Regions from separate parts of the Spirillospora sp. NPDC127506 genome, predicted to be linked through region 1. Evidence: riboswitches for the same ligand, from Rfam matches in the RefSeq annotation. Region 1 holds a riboswitch; each other region holds the start of a gene.

Region 1 (3,372 bases):
CCCGCGAGCGCCGACGCGAGGGCCGTGTCCGCGGGGACGAGGGCGACGACCCGCTGCGCCCACCCGCGGCCGACGACGCTCGTGACGACGGGCACGGCGGCGTCCAGGCGCTCGGCGATGCCTTCGAGGCCGCCCGCGTCGCCTATGACGAGGCCGGCGCGGCCCTTCACCACGCTCAGGGGGCCGCCGTCCCAGATGCAGGCGTCGTCGGTGAGCCCGTGGGACGCTCCGTCCCCGACGACCGTCCAGGAGCCCGAGCGCGGCGCCAGGGCGAGGTAGCGGGTGCGGGCCGCGTAGCCCCTGTCGTAGCCGCGCAGCCTGTAGCGCATCTCCGTGCGGACGACGGCGCCCCTCCCGTCCGCCGCCTGGGTGGCGACGACGCGCTCCTGCCAGCCCTCCAGGGGAAGCCTGCGGAGGTTGTCGAACATGCGGGACTGGACGTCCTGGAACGCCCGGGGCGCACTGCCGACCGTGGCGAGGAAGGCGGCGCGGTCGCCGTCCCGCACGGCTCGCGCGCGGTTGGCGAAGAGGGGGGCGGCGGCCTCGGGCGCGAACGCCCCGGCCGCGCCGGACGGATCGCCGCGGGAGGCGCGGTCCCGCGGCGGCGCGCCGCCGCCCGGCCGGGCGCCGAGGAGGCCGGCGCCGCCCGCCAGCAGCGCGGCGGCGCCGCCCGTGCCGAGGGCGAGGACCCTGCGCCGCGACAGGGAGCCCCCGCGCTCCGGACCGTCCTCCATGGCCGCGATCCTATGCAGCCCGCGCCGCCCGGAGCGCCGTCATGACCGGTAGTCGGGGTATCCGTAGCCGACGACGTCGTCGGCCGAGCGCTTCTTGATCTTGACGGCGTTGCCGGTGTTGCCCTCGACGGCCTCGATGGTGTCGCCGTCGATCTTCTTGACCACGATGCCGACGTGCCGGATGTCCTTGACGGCCTTGCCGCCGCTCCACGCGTAGAAGACGATCGCGCCGGGCCGCGGCTCGGTGCCCCAGCGGCCGTGCTGCCGGAACCAGCGGGCGTGGGCGACCGTCCAGGCGTCGATGCCGATCTGGTCGGTGAAGCCGAGCTGCTCGCCGACCCAGGAGACGAACATGTCGCACCACTGCGCGTCGCTGTAGCCGCTGATGGAGCCGCCGTCGCGGGCGACGGTCTCCTTGGCGCGGGCGGTGCCCATGTACCACTTCTGGAACTTGGTCTCGCCGCCGCCGTCCTCGGTGACGCCCACCTGCGACTTGGCGATCTCGATGGCCTCCTCGGCGGTGGGCCGCGCGTCCCCGGACTTCCCGGGGGCGGCCGCCTTCGGCTTCTTCGCCGGCCCGCCCCGCGGGCGCTGGCCGTCCGGGCTCTTCCCGGGCTTCCCGGGGGCCTTCTCCGCCGTCCGGGCCGATCTGTCCTTGGACGCGCCCTTGGACGAGCCGCCGGCGGCCTTCTTCGCCGTGGTGACGCCGGCCGCCGCGGCGGTCGCCGGCGCGGAGGCGAACGGCAGGACGGACGCCTGCGCGGTGGCCGCGGCGGTGCCGAGGACGGCGGCGCCGACGAGCACGCCGCCGGTCGTCCGCCAGGTGACGGACAGGGTGGAGGGCTTGCGGTGCTTGCCCGCGGTCTTCTTGCGATGTGCGCCTGGCACGGGGGGACATCTCCTCGACTTCCATGCCGCCTACCGGGTTAGCTGACGGGTTCGGGCGTGGAAGCCGCCCTACGGCCGCCCATGGCGGGCATGCCGATTCACCCCGAAAAAGGACACGATGGGTCCCCGGCTCCGCGTCCGGGCGCGCGTGTGCGCGCGGCGGACCGCGGACTCGGCGGTGGCGTGCCGGAGGGCACGCCGGTTCGGATGGGGGCTCCGCGGGACGGGGGCGTCCGCGGAGTGCAGTGTGCTCGGGCGTGGCCGCGCGTCGGGCGGCCACGCCCAGGCAACGCTGCGGAACTCACTCCTTCGTTCTTCCAGACGCCTACCGGGTTAGCTGACGGGTTCGGGCGTGGAAGTGGCCCTACGGCGGGCTCTACCGGAACGGGGCCGGGAGAGACGCACCGATTCACCCCGGGTGCCGGAATGCCCGTCCGGGAGGTCTCCCGGACTCCGGCGGTGTGGGTCCCCGGTTCCGCGTTGACGCGGACTCGGCGCTGCCGCTGCGTTCCTGGGGGCGAGATGGGGCCCGGCGCGGGACCTGTCTCCCGCGTGCGAACGAGCGGCTCCTGATGTTGTGCGCGGACGCCGGCCGTTGCCGGGGCGTCCTGGGGGCCTGACCCGCGAGGACCGCCGTGGCTGCGCTCTCAGCGCCATGCACGCCGTGAGCGTGCGCACGGTGGCCGGGCCGGCCGCGGTCCGGGGGCGGACCGCCGCGGCACCGTCCGGTGCCGCTGGACGGCACGTGGATCGTGTCGCCCGGGGAGGGAGGACGGCGCGTGGCTCGCGCCGCCGGTACGCGGCGGCTGGATGCGCCGCGTGGGACCGAGGCGCCTGGTGGGCGCCGCGGGGCCACGGCGTCTGGAGGGCGCCGGGGTGGTGACAAGGTACCAAAGCCCCAACAGAAGGCAAACCCCCCAAAATCAACAACGGACCAGGTCAGACCTGGTCCGTCGTCGGGGAGAGCTCCGTCACACCCGCGGGGGGCGTGCGGGGCGGGGCGTCAGGGGCGCCCGGCGCCGTAGTAGTTGCTCAGGTAGTAGCCCGAGGTGATGCTGACCACCTCGACGGTCTTGCCGGTGCGCGGGGCGTGGATCATCTTGCCGCCGCCCACGTACATGCCGACGTGGCCGAGGCCGCTGAAGAAGACCAGGTCGCCGGGCTGCAGGTCGCTCTTCGCCACCCGCTTGGTCGCGGCGTACTGCGAGTTGGTCGTGCGGGTGATGTTGACCCCCGCGGCCGCCCACGCCTTCATCGTGAGGCCGGAGCAGTCGTAGGAGTTCGGGCCCTCGGCGCCGTACTGGTACGGCTTGCCGAGCTGCGCGTAGGCGAAGTCGAGCGCCTTGCGGGCCGGGCCGCTGGCCGGGCCGTTGTAGGTGCCGCCGGTGCCGCCCGAGGACCCGCCGGAGGAGGTGCCGCCGCCGAGGCTGCGCAGCAGCTTCTTCTGCTTGGCGACCTCCTTGTCGAGCTTGTTCTTCTTCGCCTGCAGCTCCTTGGTCTTGGCCTTGACCTCGTCGAGGGCGGTCTTGGCCTGCGACTCCTCGCGGCGGAGCCGCTGGGCGGTCGCGAGGAACTGGGTGAGCTGGGAGCTGCGCTCGTGCGACAGGTGGGAGAACACGGCCGCCTGGTCGAGGATCGCCTGCGGGTCCTTGCTGCCGACGAAGCCCGTCACGTCCGCGGAGTCGCCGTTCTTGTAGGCGGCGGCCGCCATCTGGGCGATCTTGGAGCGCTGCTCCTCGAAGGCCGCCTG
Region 2 (3,372 bases), on a different contig from region 1:
TGGAGAGCTGGACGGCCTCGTAGAGGAACGGCAGCACCGACATGACGCAGAACAGCGTGAAGATGATGGGCCAGTTCCAGATGCCGCCCTCGTCCTGGTCGCTGCCGCTCTTGTCGCCGAGCCCGAAGGCGGCGACCGTCACGGGCAGGATGAGCGCGAAACCGAAGACCGCGACGAGGGCGTTGTCGAGGAGCCGGGCGCCGGCCCGCCGGAGGATCGGGGCGAGCTGCGGCTCGTCGCCATGGGAGCCGCCGTACTCGCCGTAGGACGCCTCGTAGGTCTGCCCCCAGCCCTGTTGAGGCTCCTGCCACTGCTGCTGGGGCGAGGGCTGCTGCCACTGCTGCTGTGACGGCTGCCGGGGCTGCTGCCACTGGGGACCCTGGTACGGGGGCGGGGGGCCGTAGGAACCCTGCCCCTGCGGCGCTCGGTAACGCCGACCACGGTTGGGGGAATCGCTCATTGGGTCAGTCCTCCAGGCGAAGCAACATCCGGGTGTTGCCCAACGTATTCGGCTTGACCCGGTCGAGGTCCAAGAACTCCGCGACGCCTTCGTCGTAAGAGCGGAGAAGCTCCTCGTACACCTCTGGCGCCACCGGAGTCCCGAGGATCGGCTGGAAGCCGTGGCGGCCGAAGAACTCCACCTCGAAGGTAAGGCAGAACACCCTCCGCACGCCGAGTTCCCGCGCGGTGTCGAGCAGCCGGGCGACGATGCGGTGCCCGATGCCGCGTCCGCCGTACCCCTTGTCCACGGCGACGGAGCGGACCTCGGCGAGGTCCTCCCACATCACGTGGAGGGCGCCGCAGCCCACGACGCGACCCGGCTCCCCCTGCCGGACCTCCTCGGCGACCCAGAACTCCTGGACGTCCTCGTACAGCTTCACCGTCGACTTCTTCAGCAGGCGTCGCCCCGACCCGGCGTACAGATCGACCAGCCTGCGGATCTCCTGAACGTCGGCGGTGCGGGCACGCCGGATCACGACCTCCACAAACAGGCGAGATTATCGAACACCTGGTCTTATCGAACGCACGCGTAGGCAGACGTGCCGCGGGCGCCTTACAAGAAGAACTAGATAGAAACAACTAGGCACGGCTATCGGCGTTCGAAAAGTGACGCGCACCACAGTTCCCCGTTACTGAACGTGCTCGGCGCAACACGCGCCTCGCCGCACGACCTGCGATTTCACCTGTTCTGGTTGGCATCCCTTGCGCGTTCCGTTAGTGTCCATCGCTGACGTCGGCCACCCGCAGAACGGAGGCCGCACCGCCGAGTCCCGCGGGTCGCAACCAGCGCCCCGGGGAGCCGGGGACCCACTTTCGGAGCGTTCGGGGATGCGTCCCCCGGACCGGCGCCGTCAGGGGTGAATCCGCAACGCCGCGGCACTGCCCGCGCATGCTCGCGGACGGGCTGCTCCGGCCCCAACCCGTCAGCTAACCCGGTAGGCGGACGAGGAGAGGAGAATTCGTGCAGCAATCGCGGCCTGCATCTCTTTCACGTTTTCGCGGCCGCGCGGTCACCGTCGCCGGCGCGCTCATCGCCCTGACGGCCGCACCGCACGTCATCGCCCCGCAATCCACCGCCGTCGCGCACGCCGACCCGAAGCCGTCCACCAAGGAGCTCCGGTCCCAGGCGTTCAAGCTCGCCGACCAGCTGGAGCAGCTGACCGAGCAGTACAACGGCCTGAAGGTGAAGCTGGCGCAGTCGCAGCGCGCCGCCAAGGTCGCCGCCGAGAACGCCGAGCGGCAGGAGAAGGCGCTCCAGGCCATCCGCCAGAAGGTCGGCGCGCTGGCCGCGACCAGCTACATGCAGGGCGGCTCCGATCCCACGGTCTCCTTCGTCGCCTCCCAGGACCCGCAGGCCGTCCTCGACCAGGCCGCCACCCTCCACTACTTCGCCAAGCAGGACAGCACCAAGGTCCTCGGGCTCATGCAGGCCATGCAGGCCGCCCAGCGCGCCCGCAAGTCCGCCGAGGCGCGCGCCAAGCAGGTCAAGGACCTGCGCACCAAGCTGGAGTCGCAGCGCAAGAAGGTCACCGCGGCCTACGAGAAGGTGCGCGGCACGATCGTCAAGCGCGACCCGACCCAGCTCGCCAAGCTGCCCGTCATCGGCACCGGCAAGGCCGCGCAGGCGCTGCGGTACGCCATGACCAAGCTCGGCCGCCCGTACGTCTGGGGCGCCGCCGGCCCGAACAGCTTCGACTGCTCCGGCCTGACGATGTGGGCCTACAGGCAGGTGGGCATCAACCTGCCGCACTACACCGGCAGCCAGTGGAACGCGGGAACCCACGTGTCGCGCAGCCAGCTGCAGCCGGGCGACCTCGTGTTCTTCTACTCCGACCTGCACCACATGGGGATGTACGTCGGTGACGGCAAGATGATCCACGCGCCCCAGACGGGTGACGTCGTGAAGATCGTGCCTCTGGCCGGGCGTCCCTTCGCCGGCGCCGTCCGGGTCGCCTAGCGGCCCCTGCCCCGGAACGGCCTTGCCCGGTCACCCGTGCACATGGTGAAGAGACCCATCGGCGTGGGCTTCGAACACCGTCCGCGGCGACGCCTCCTGCAGGGACCTACCTGCCAGGGCGCCGGCGCCGCCGCTGCGGGGTCGGACGGGATTCGACCGTGTTCGCCGCCTGGATCTCTCGGTGACGCTCGCCCGTCCCCTGGCGAGCGTCGGGGGTGGAGCCGGCTAGATGAGCTGCCTCCGGGCCGCCCACACCACGGCCTCGATAGGGGTGTTGACCTCCAGCCGGTCGCAGATCGTCCGCAACCGGCGCCGCAGGGTCCGTGCGCTCAGCTCCAGCTTGCGCGCCGCCACATCGGCGGTGACACCGCTCGCGATCTGTGCGAGCAACCGGATCTCCTCCTCGCTCAGCCCGAAATCGTCGGTGCCACGACGTGCGAGTGTGGCTGTTTCCACTCCGTCCTCCCTCGTCCGTGGTGATGACCGCGGGGATGCAGCCGTCCGCTGCACAGGCACGGGTTGGGCCTCTGTACGCGTTGGGTTGCCGGGTCCGGAGCCTTCCGGACTTAGATCATCGGGTTCCTTTTCTGTCTCGCGCGCTTGGCCGGAGGTGGCCGCCTGGCCGATTGCGGGGTCGTTCGGGGGAACTCCGGGTGACGATTCACTCGTTGGTCGTCCGAGGGAGACGGGATGAGATCGCCAGCCATCCGCACCCGTCCCTTCTCGTCGAACTCGCCAGATCTCGCCGCGGACCAAGATCGTGAATCGTTTCAAGCTACGCTTCGGCTCGGAACGCTAGGCGGCCGGATCCGGCCCGTCAAGCGTTGTCCAAATGCGCTACGCGTCCGTTTAGTGACGCTGCGTAGTCGCGGCAGCGGGCATATGCCGTGCATAACGCCACTACCTGGGGAAAC
Region 3 (3,372 bases), on a different contig from region 1:
GCGACGACCTGCGGCTTGCCGACGGTCAGCTCGTAGCCCTCGCGGCGCATGTTCTCGACGAGGATCGCGAGGGCCAGCTCGCCGCGGCCCTGCACCTCCCACGCGTCCGGGCGCTCGGTCGGCAGCACCCTGATCGACACGTTGCCGACCAGCTCGCGGTCGAGGCGGTCCTTGACCATGCGGGCGGTGACCTTGGTGCCCTTCTCGCGGCCGGCCATCGGCCCGGTGTTGGTGCCGATGGTCATGGAGATCGCGGGCTCGTCCACGGTGATCAGCGGCAGCGGGCGCGGGTCGTCGGGGTCGGCGATGGTGTCGCCGATCATGATCTCCGGGATGCCGGCGATCGCGATGATGTCGCCCGGCCCCGCGTCGTCGGCGGGCTTGCGGGTGAGCGCGTCCGTCATCAGCAGCTCGGTGATCTTGACGCGCTCGATGCTGCCGTCGTGCCGGCACCAGGCGACCTGCTGGCCCTTCTTGATCGTCCCGGCGTGGACGCGGCACAGCGCGATCCGGCCGAGGTAGCTGGAGGCGTCCAGGTTCGTCACGTGCGCCTGCAGCGGCGCGTCCGGGTCGTAGGACGGCGCCGGGATCGTCTCGGTGATGACCTGGAACAGCGGCTCCAGGTCGGCGCTGGCGGGCATCTCCCCGTCGGCGGGCTTGTCGAGCGACGCCCGCCCGGCCCGGCCGGACGCGTACACGATCGGGAAGTCGATCTGGTCCTCGTCGGCGTCGAGGTCCATGAACAGCTCGTACGTCTCGTCCACGACCTCGTCGATGCGGGCGTCGGGACGGTCGGTCTTGTTCACGACGAGGATCACCGGGAGCCGCGCGGCGAGCGCCTTGCGCAGCACGAACCGGGTCTGCGGGAGCGGCCCCTCGCTGGCGTCCACCAGCAGGACGACGCCGTCCACCATGGACAGCCCGCGCTCGACCTCGCCGCCGAAGTCGGCGTGGCCCGGGGTGTCGATGATGTTGATCGTCAGCCCGTTGTGCCGGACGGCGGTGTTCTTCGCGAGGATCGTGATGCCCTTCTCGCGCTCCAGGTCGTTGGAGTCCATGACCCGGTCGTCGACGTCCTGGTTCTCGCGGAAGGCCCCGGACTGCCAGAGCATTGCGTCGACCAGCGTCGTCTTCCCGTGGTCGACGTGGGCGACGATCGCTACGTTCCGGAGGTCGTCGCGGGTGGAGATGGGCATGCGGGTTACCTTGCGTGAGGTTTCAGGAGAGTCGCCGCAGAAAAGCGGCAGCACTCCATTCTACGCGCCGCGGTGCCCGGCCCATCCCGGCCGCGTCCTCCCACCCTTCACACGCGGTCACACGCGCCCCGATTCGCCAACTTTGCTCATCCTTTGTAATCTGCCCGAGATCCGGTCGTCCGGAGCCCCACTCCCCGGGGCTGCGACCGGCACGCCGAATCTCCCGCCCGCCGGGAGAACCGGGGACCCAACCCTCGGGGTGAATCGACGCGCCGCAGGGCGGTGCGCCGTAGGGCGACTCCTGGCCCGAACCCGTCAGCTAACCCGGTAGGCGCGTGAGGAGAGGAGAACACCGGCTTGGCACCGGACCCCCGCCGGCGGCGGCGCTTCGCGCCCGCCGCCACCGCCGCCCTGCTCCTGATCGGCCTCGGCGCCACCGCCCCCGTCGCCGCCCACGCCGCGCCGCCGCTCCGCCTGGCCGCCGCCGCGACCGCGCCCAGCCCGACGCCGACGACGGAGAAGGGCCTGCGCAAGAGCCTCAAGGCGCTGAACGAAGAGGCCGAGATCCTCACCGAGAAGTACAACAAGGCCCGGGTGGACCTGAAGGCGGCGCAGAAGGCCGAGCAGGACGCCGCCAAGAACGCGCAGGTGCTGCGCGCCCAGGCCGGCCCGGCCCGCGAGCAGCTCGGGCGGATGGCCGCCGCCACCTACATGGCCGGCGCCCCCGACGCGATCTTCGGCTCCGACGGCTCCGCCGAGGGGCTGACCGAGCGCGCCTACCTCACCCAGAACCAGGCCGCCGCCGTCAAGGCCCTGCAGAAGCAGATCCAGCGGGCCGACGCCGCCCAGCGCACCGCGGAGGCCAAGACCGCGCAGGTCAAGAAGGCGTGGGAGGACGCCAAGAAGGCGCGCGCGCAGGCCAAGGCCAAGGTCACCGAGGTGATGAAGCGCCTCGACAAGCTCTCCACCACGCACGCCCGCGACCCGCGCACCGGCCTCACCGCCAGCATCAAGGGCTCGGGCCTGCCCGCCAAGATGGCCCGCAAGGCCTACAGCAAGATCGGCTCCCCCTACGTGTGGGCGGCCGCCGGCCCGAACAGCTTCGACTGCTCCGGCCTCGTCGTGTGGGCCTACGCCCAGGTCGGCAAGCCCGGCCTGCCCCACTACACCGGCGACCTCTACCAGCTGGGCACGAAGGTGCCGCGCAGCCAGCTGCGCTCCGGGGACCTCGTGTACTTCGGCAGCAACCTGCACCACATGGGGATCTACCTGAGCGACGGCAAGTTCCTGCACGCTCCGCAGACCGGCGACGTGGTGAAGATCTCCAAGCTGTCGGACCGCTCCGACTACGCGGGCGCCAACCGCATCTCCTGACGGGCGCGGCGCCCCCACGGATGTCGGGGGCTTCCTGCGGCGCGGCGGGAAGCCCCCGAACTCATCCGCGCGATCCGACGCCCGGAGGGCGGCCGGGCCTCAGCTGAAGTGCTCCCGGGCGAGCAGGTCGATCACCGGGCGGTCGCCGGGGAGCCAGTCGACGTCGTAGAGCTCCGGCGGGGTCAGCCAGCGGAGGGCCAGGTGCTCCAGGGCCCGGGGCTCGCCCTCGATGATCTCGGCGGTCCAGACGCGCAGCAGCGCCCGCTCGCTGAGCGTCCAGTCGCCGCCGACGCGGCGGCCGAGCCGGATCTTGATCGCCAGTTCCTCGTCGCACTCGCGGACCAGCGCGTCCTCGTCGGACTCGCCCGGGTCGACCTTCCCGCCCGGCAGTTCCCAGCCGCCCGCCATGTGCGGCGGTTCGGCCCGCTGCGCGCTCAGCAGGCGCCCGCCGGCGATGATCGCCGCGCCCACGACCACGAGAGCGATGGCCATCAGCCCCTCTCCGTCATGGCGGCCTCCGGCCTGCCGCCGTCCCGTGCGGCGCCGACCAGCCGCGTCGCCTCCCGGACGATCTCCTCCAGGTGGCCGCCGTGCGCGCCGCGCCAGTAGACCTGCCCGCAGCCGGCGCAGCGGCCGTAGACGTCGTAGCTGCGGCGCGTCCCGGCTTCGAGGTCGCCCTCGACCTCGCGCTTGTCGACCGGGACGAGCTCGCCGTTGCAGGCGGTGCACCGCGTCCAGGGGCGCAGGACGGGCGCGAACCGGTCGAGGAGGTCGCGGAGCTGGTCGTCGGGCCGGGAGCCGC

What was found. Region 1 has a riboswitch for cyclic di-AMP ahead of ABTW95_RS12950 (CHAP domain-containing protein). Riboswitches for the same ligand answer to the same signal wherever they lie in the genome.
Region 2: linked by a shared signal. The riboswitch ahead of ABTW95_RS34180 (C40 family peptidase) and the one ahead of ABTW95_RS12950 (CHAP domain-containing protein) in region 1 are both predicted to bind cyclic di-AMP.
Region 3: linked by a shared signal. The riboswitch ahead of ABTW95_RS05780 (C40 family peptidase) and the one ahead of ABTW95_RS12950 (CHAP domain-containing protein) in region 1 are both predicted to bind cyclic di-AMP.

What each region holds. Positions count from the first base shown of each region.
Region 1 is NZ_JBEORG010000010.1:93,298-96,669, reverse strand. It holds gene ABTW95_RS12955 (hypothetical protein) at 1-734, opposite strand, end outside; gene ABTW95_RS12950 (CHAP domain-containing protein) at 774-1,622, opposite strand; cyclic di-AMP (ydaO/yuaA leader) riboswitch at 1,634-1,777, opposite strand; cyclic di-AMP (ydaO/yuaA leader) riboswitch at 1,930-2,129, opposite strand; gene ABTW95_RS12945 (C40 family peptidase) at 2,626-3,372, opposite strand, start outside.
Region 2 is NZ_JBEORG010000068.1:13,434-16,805, reverse strand. It holds gene ABTW95_RS34190 (RDD family protein) at 1-460, opposite strand, end outside; gene ABTW95_RS34185 (amino-acid N-acetyltransferase) at 465-986, opposite strand; cyclic di-AMP (ydaO/yuaA leader) riboswitch at 1,279-1,459, shown strand; gene ABTW95_RS34180 (C40 family peptidase) at 1,463-2,458, shown strand; gene ABTW95_RS34175 (transcriptional regulator) at 2,684-2,914, opposite strand.
Region 3 is NZ_JBEORG010000003.1:293,411-296,782, forward strand. It holds gene typA (translational GTPase TypA) at 1-1,196, opposite strand, end outside; cyclic di-AMP (ydaO/yuaA leader) riboswitch at 1,399-1,546, shown strand; gene ABTW95_RS05780 (C40 family peptidase) at 1,554-2,570, shown strand; gene ABTW95_RS05785 ((deoxy)nucleoside triphosphate pyrophosphohydrolase) at 2,670-3,062, opposite strand; gene ABTW95_RS05790 (Mut7-C RNAse domain-containing protein) at 3,062-3,372, opposite strand, start outside.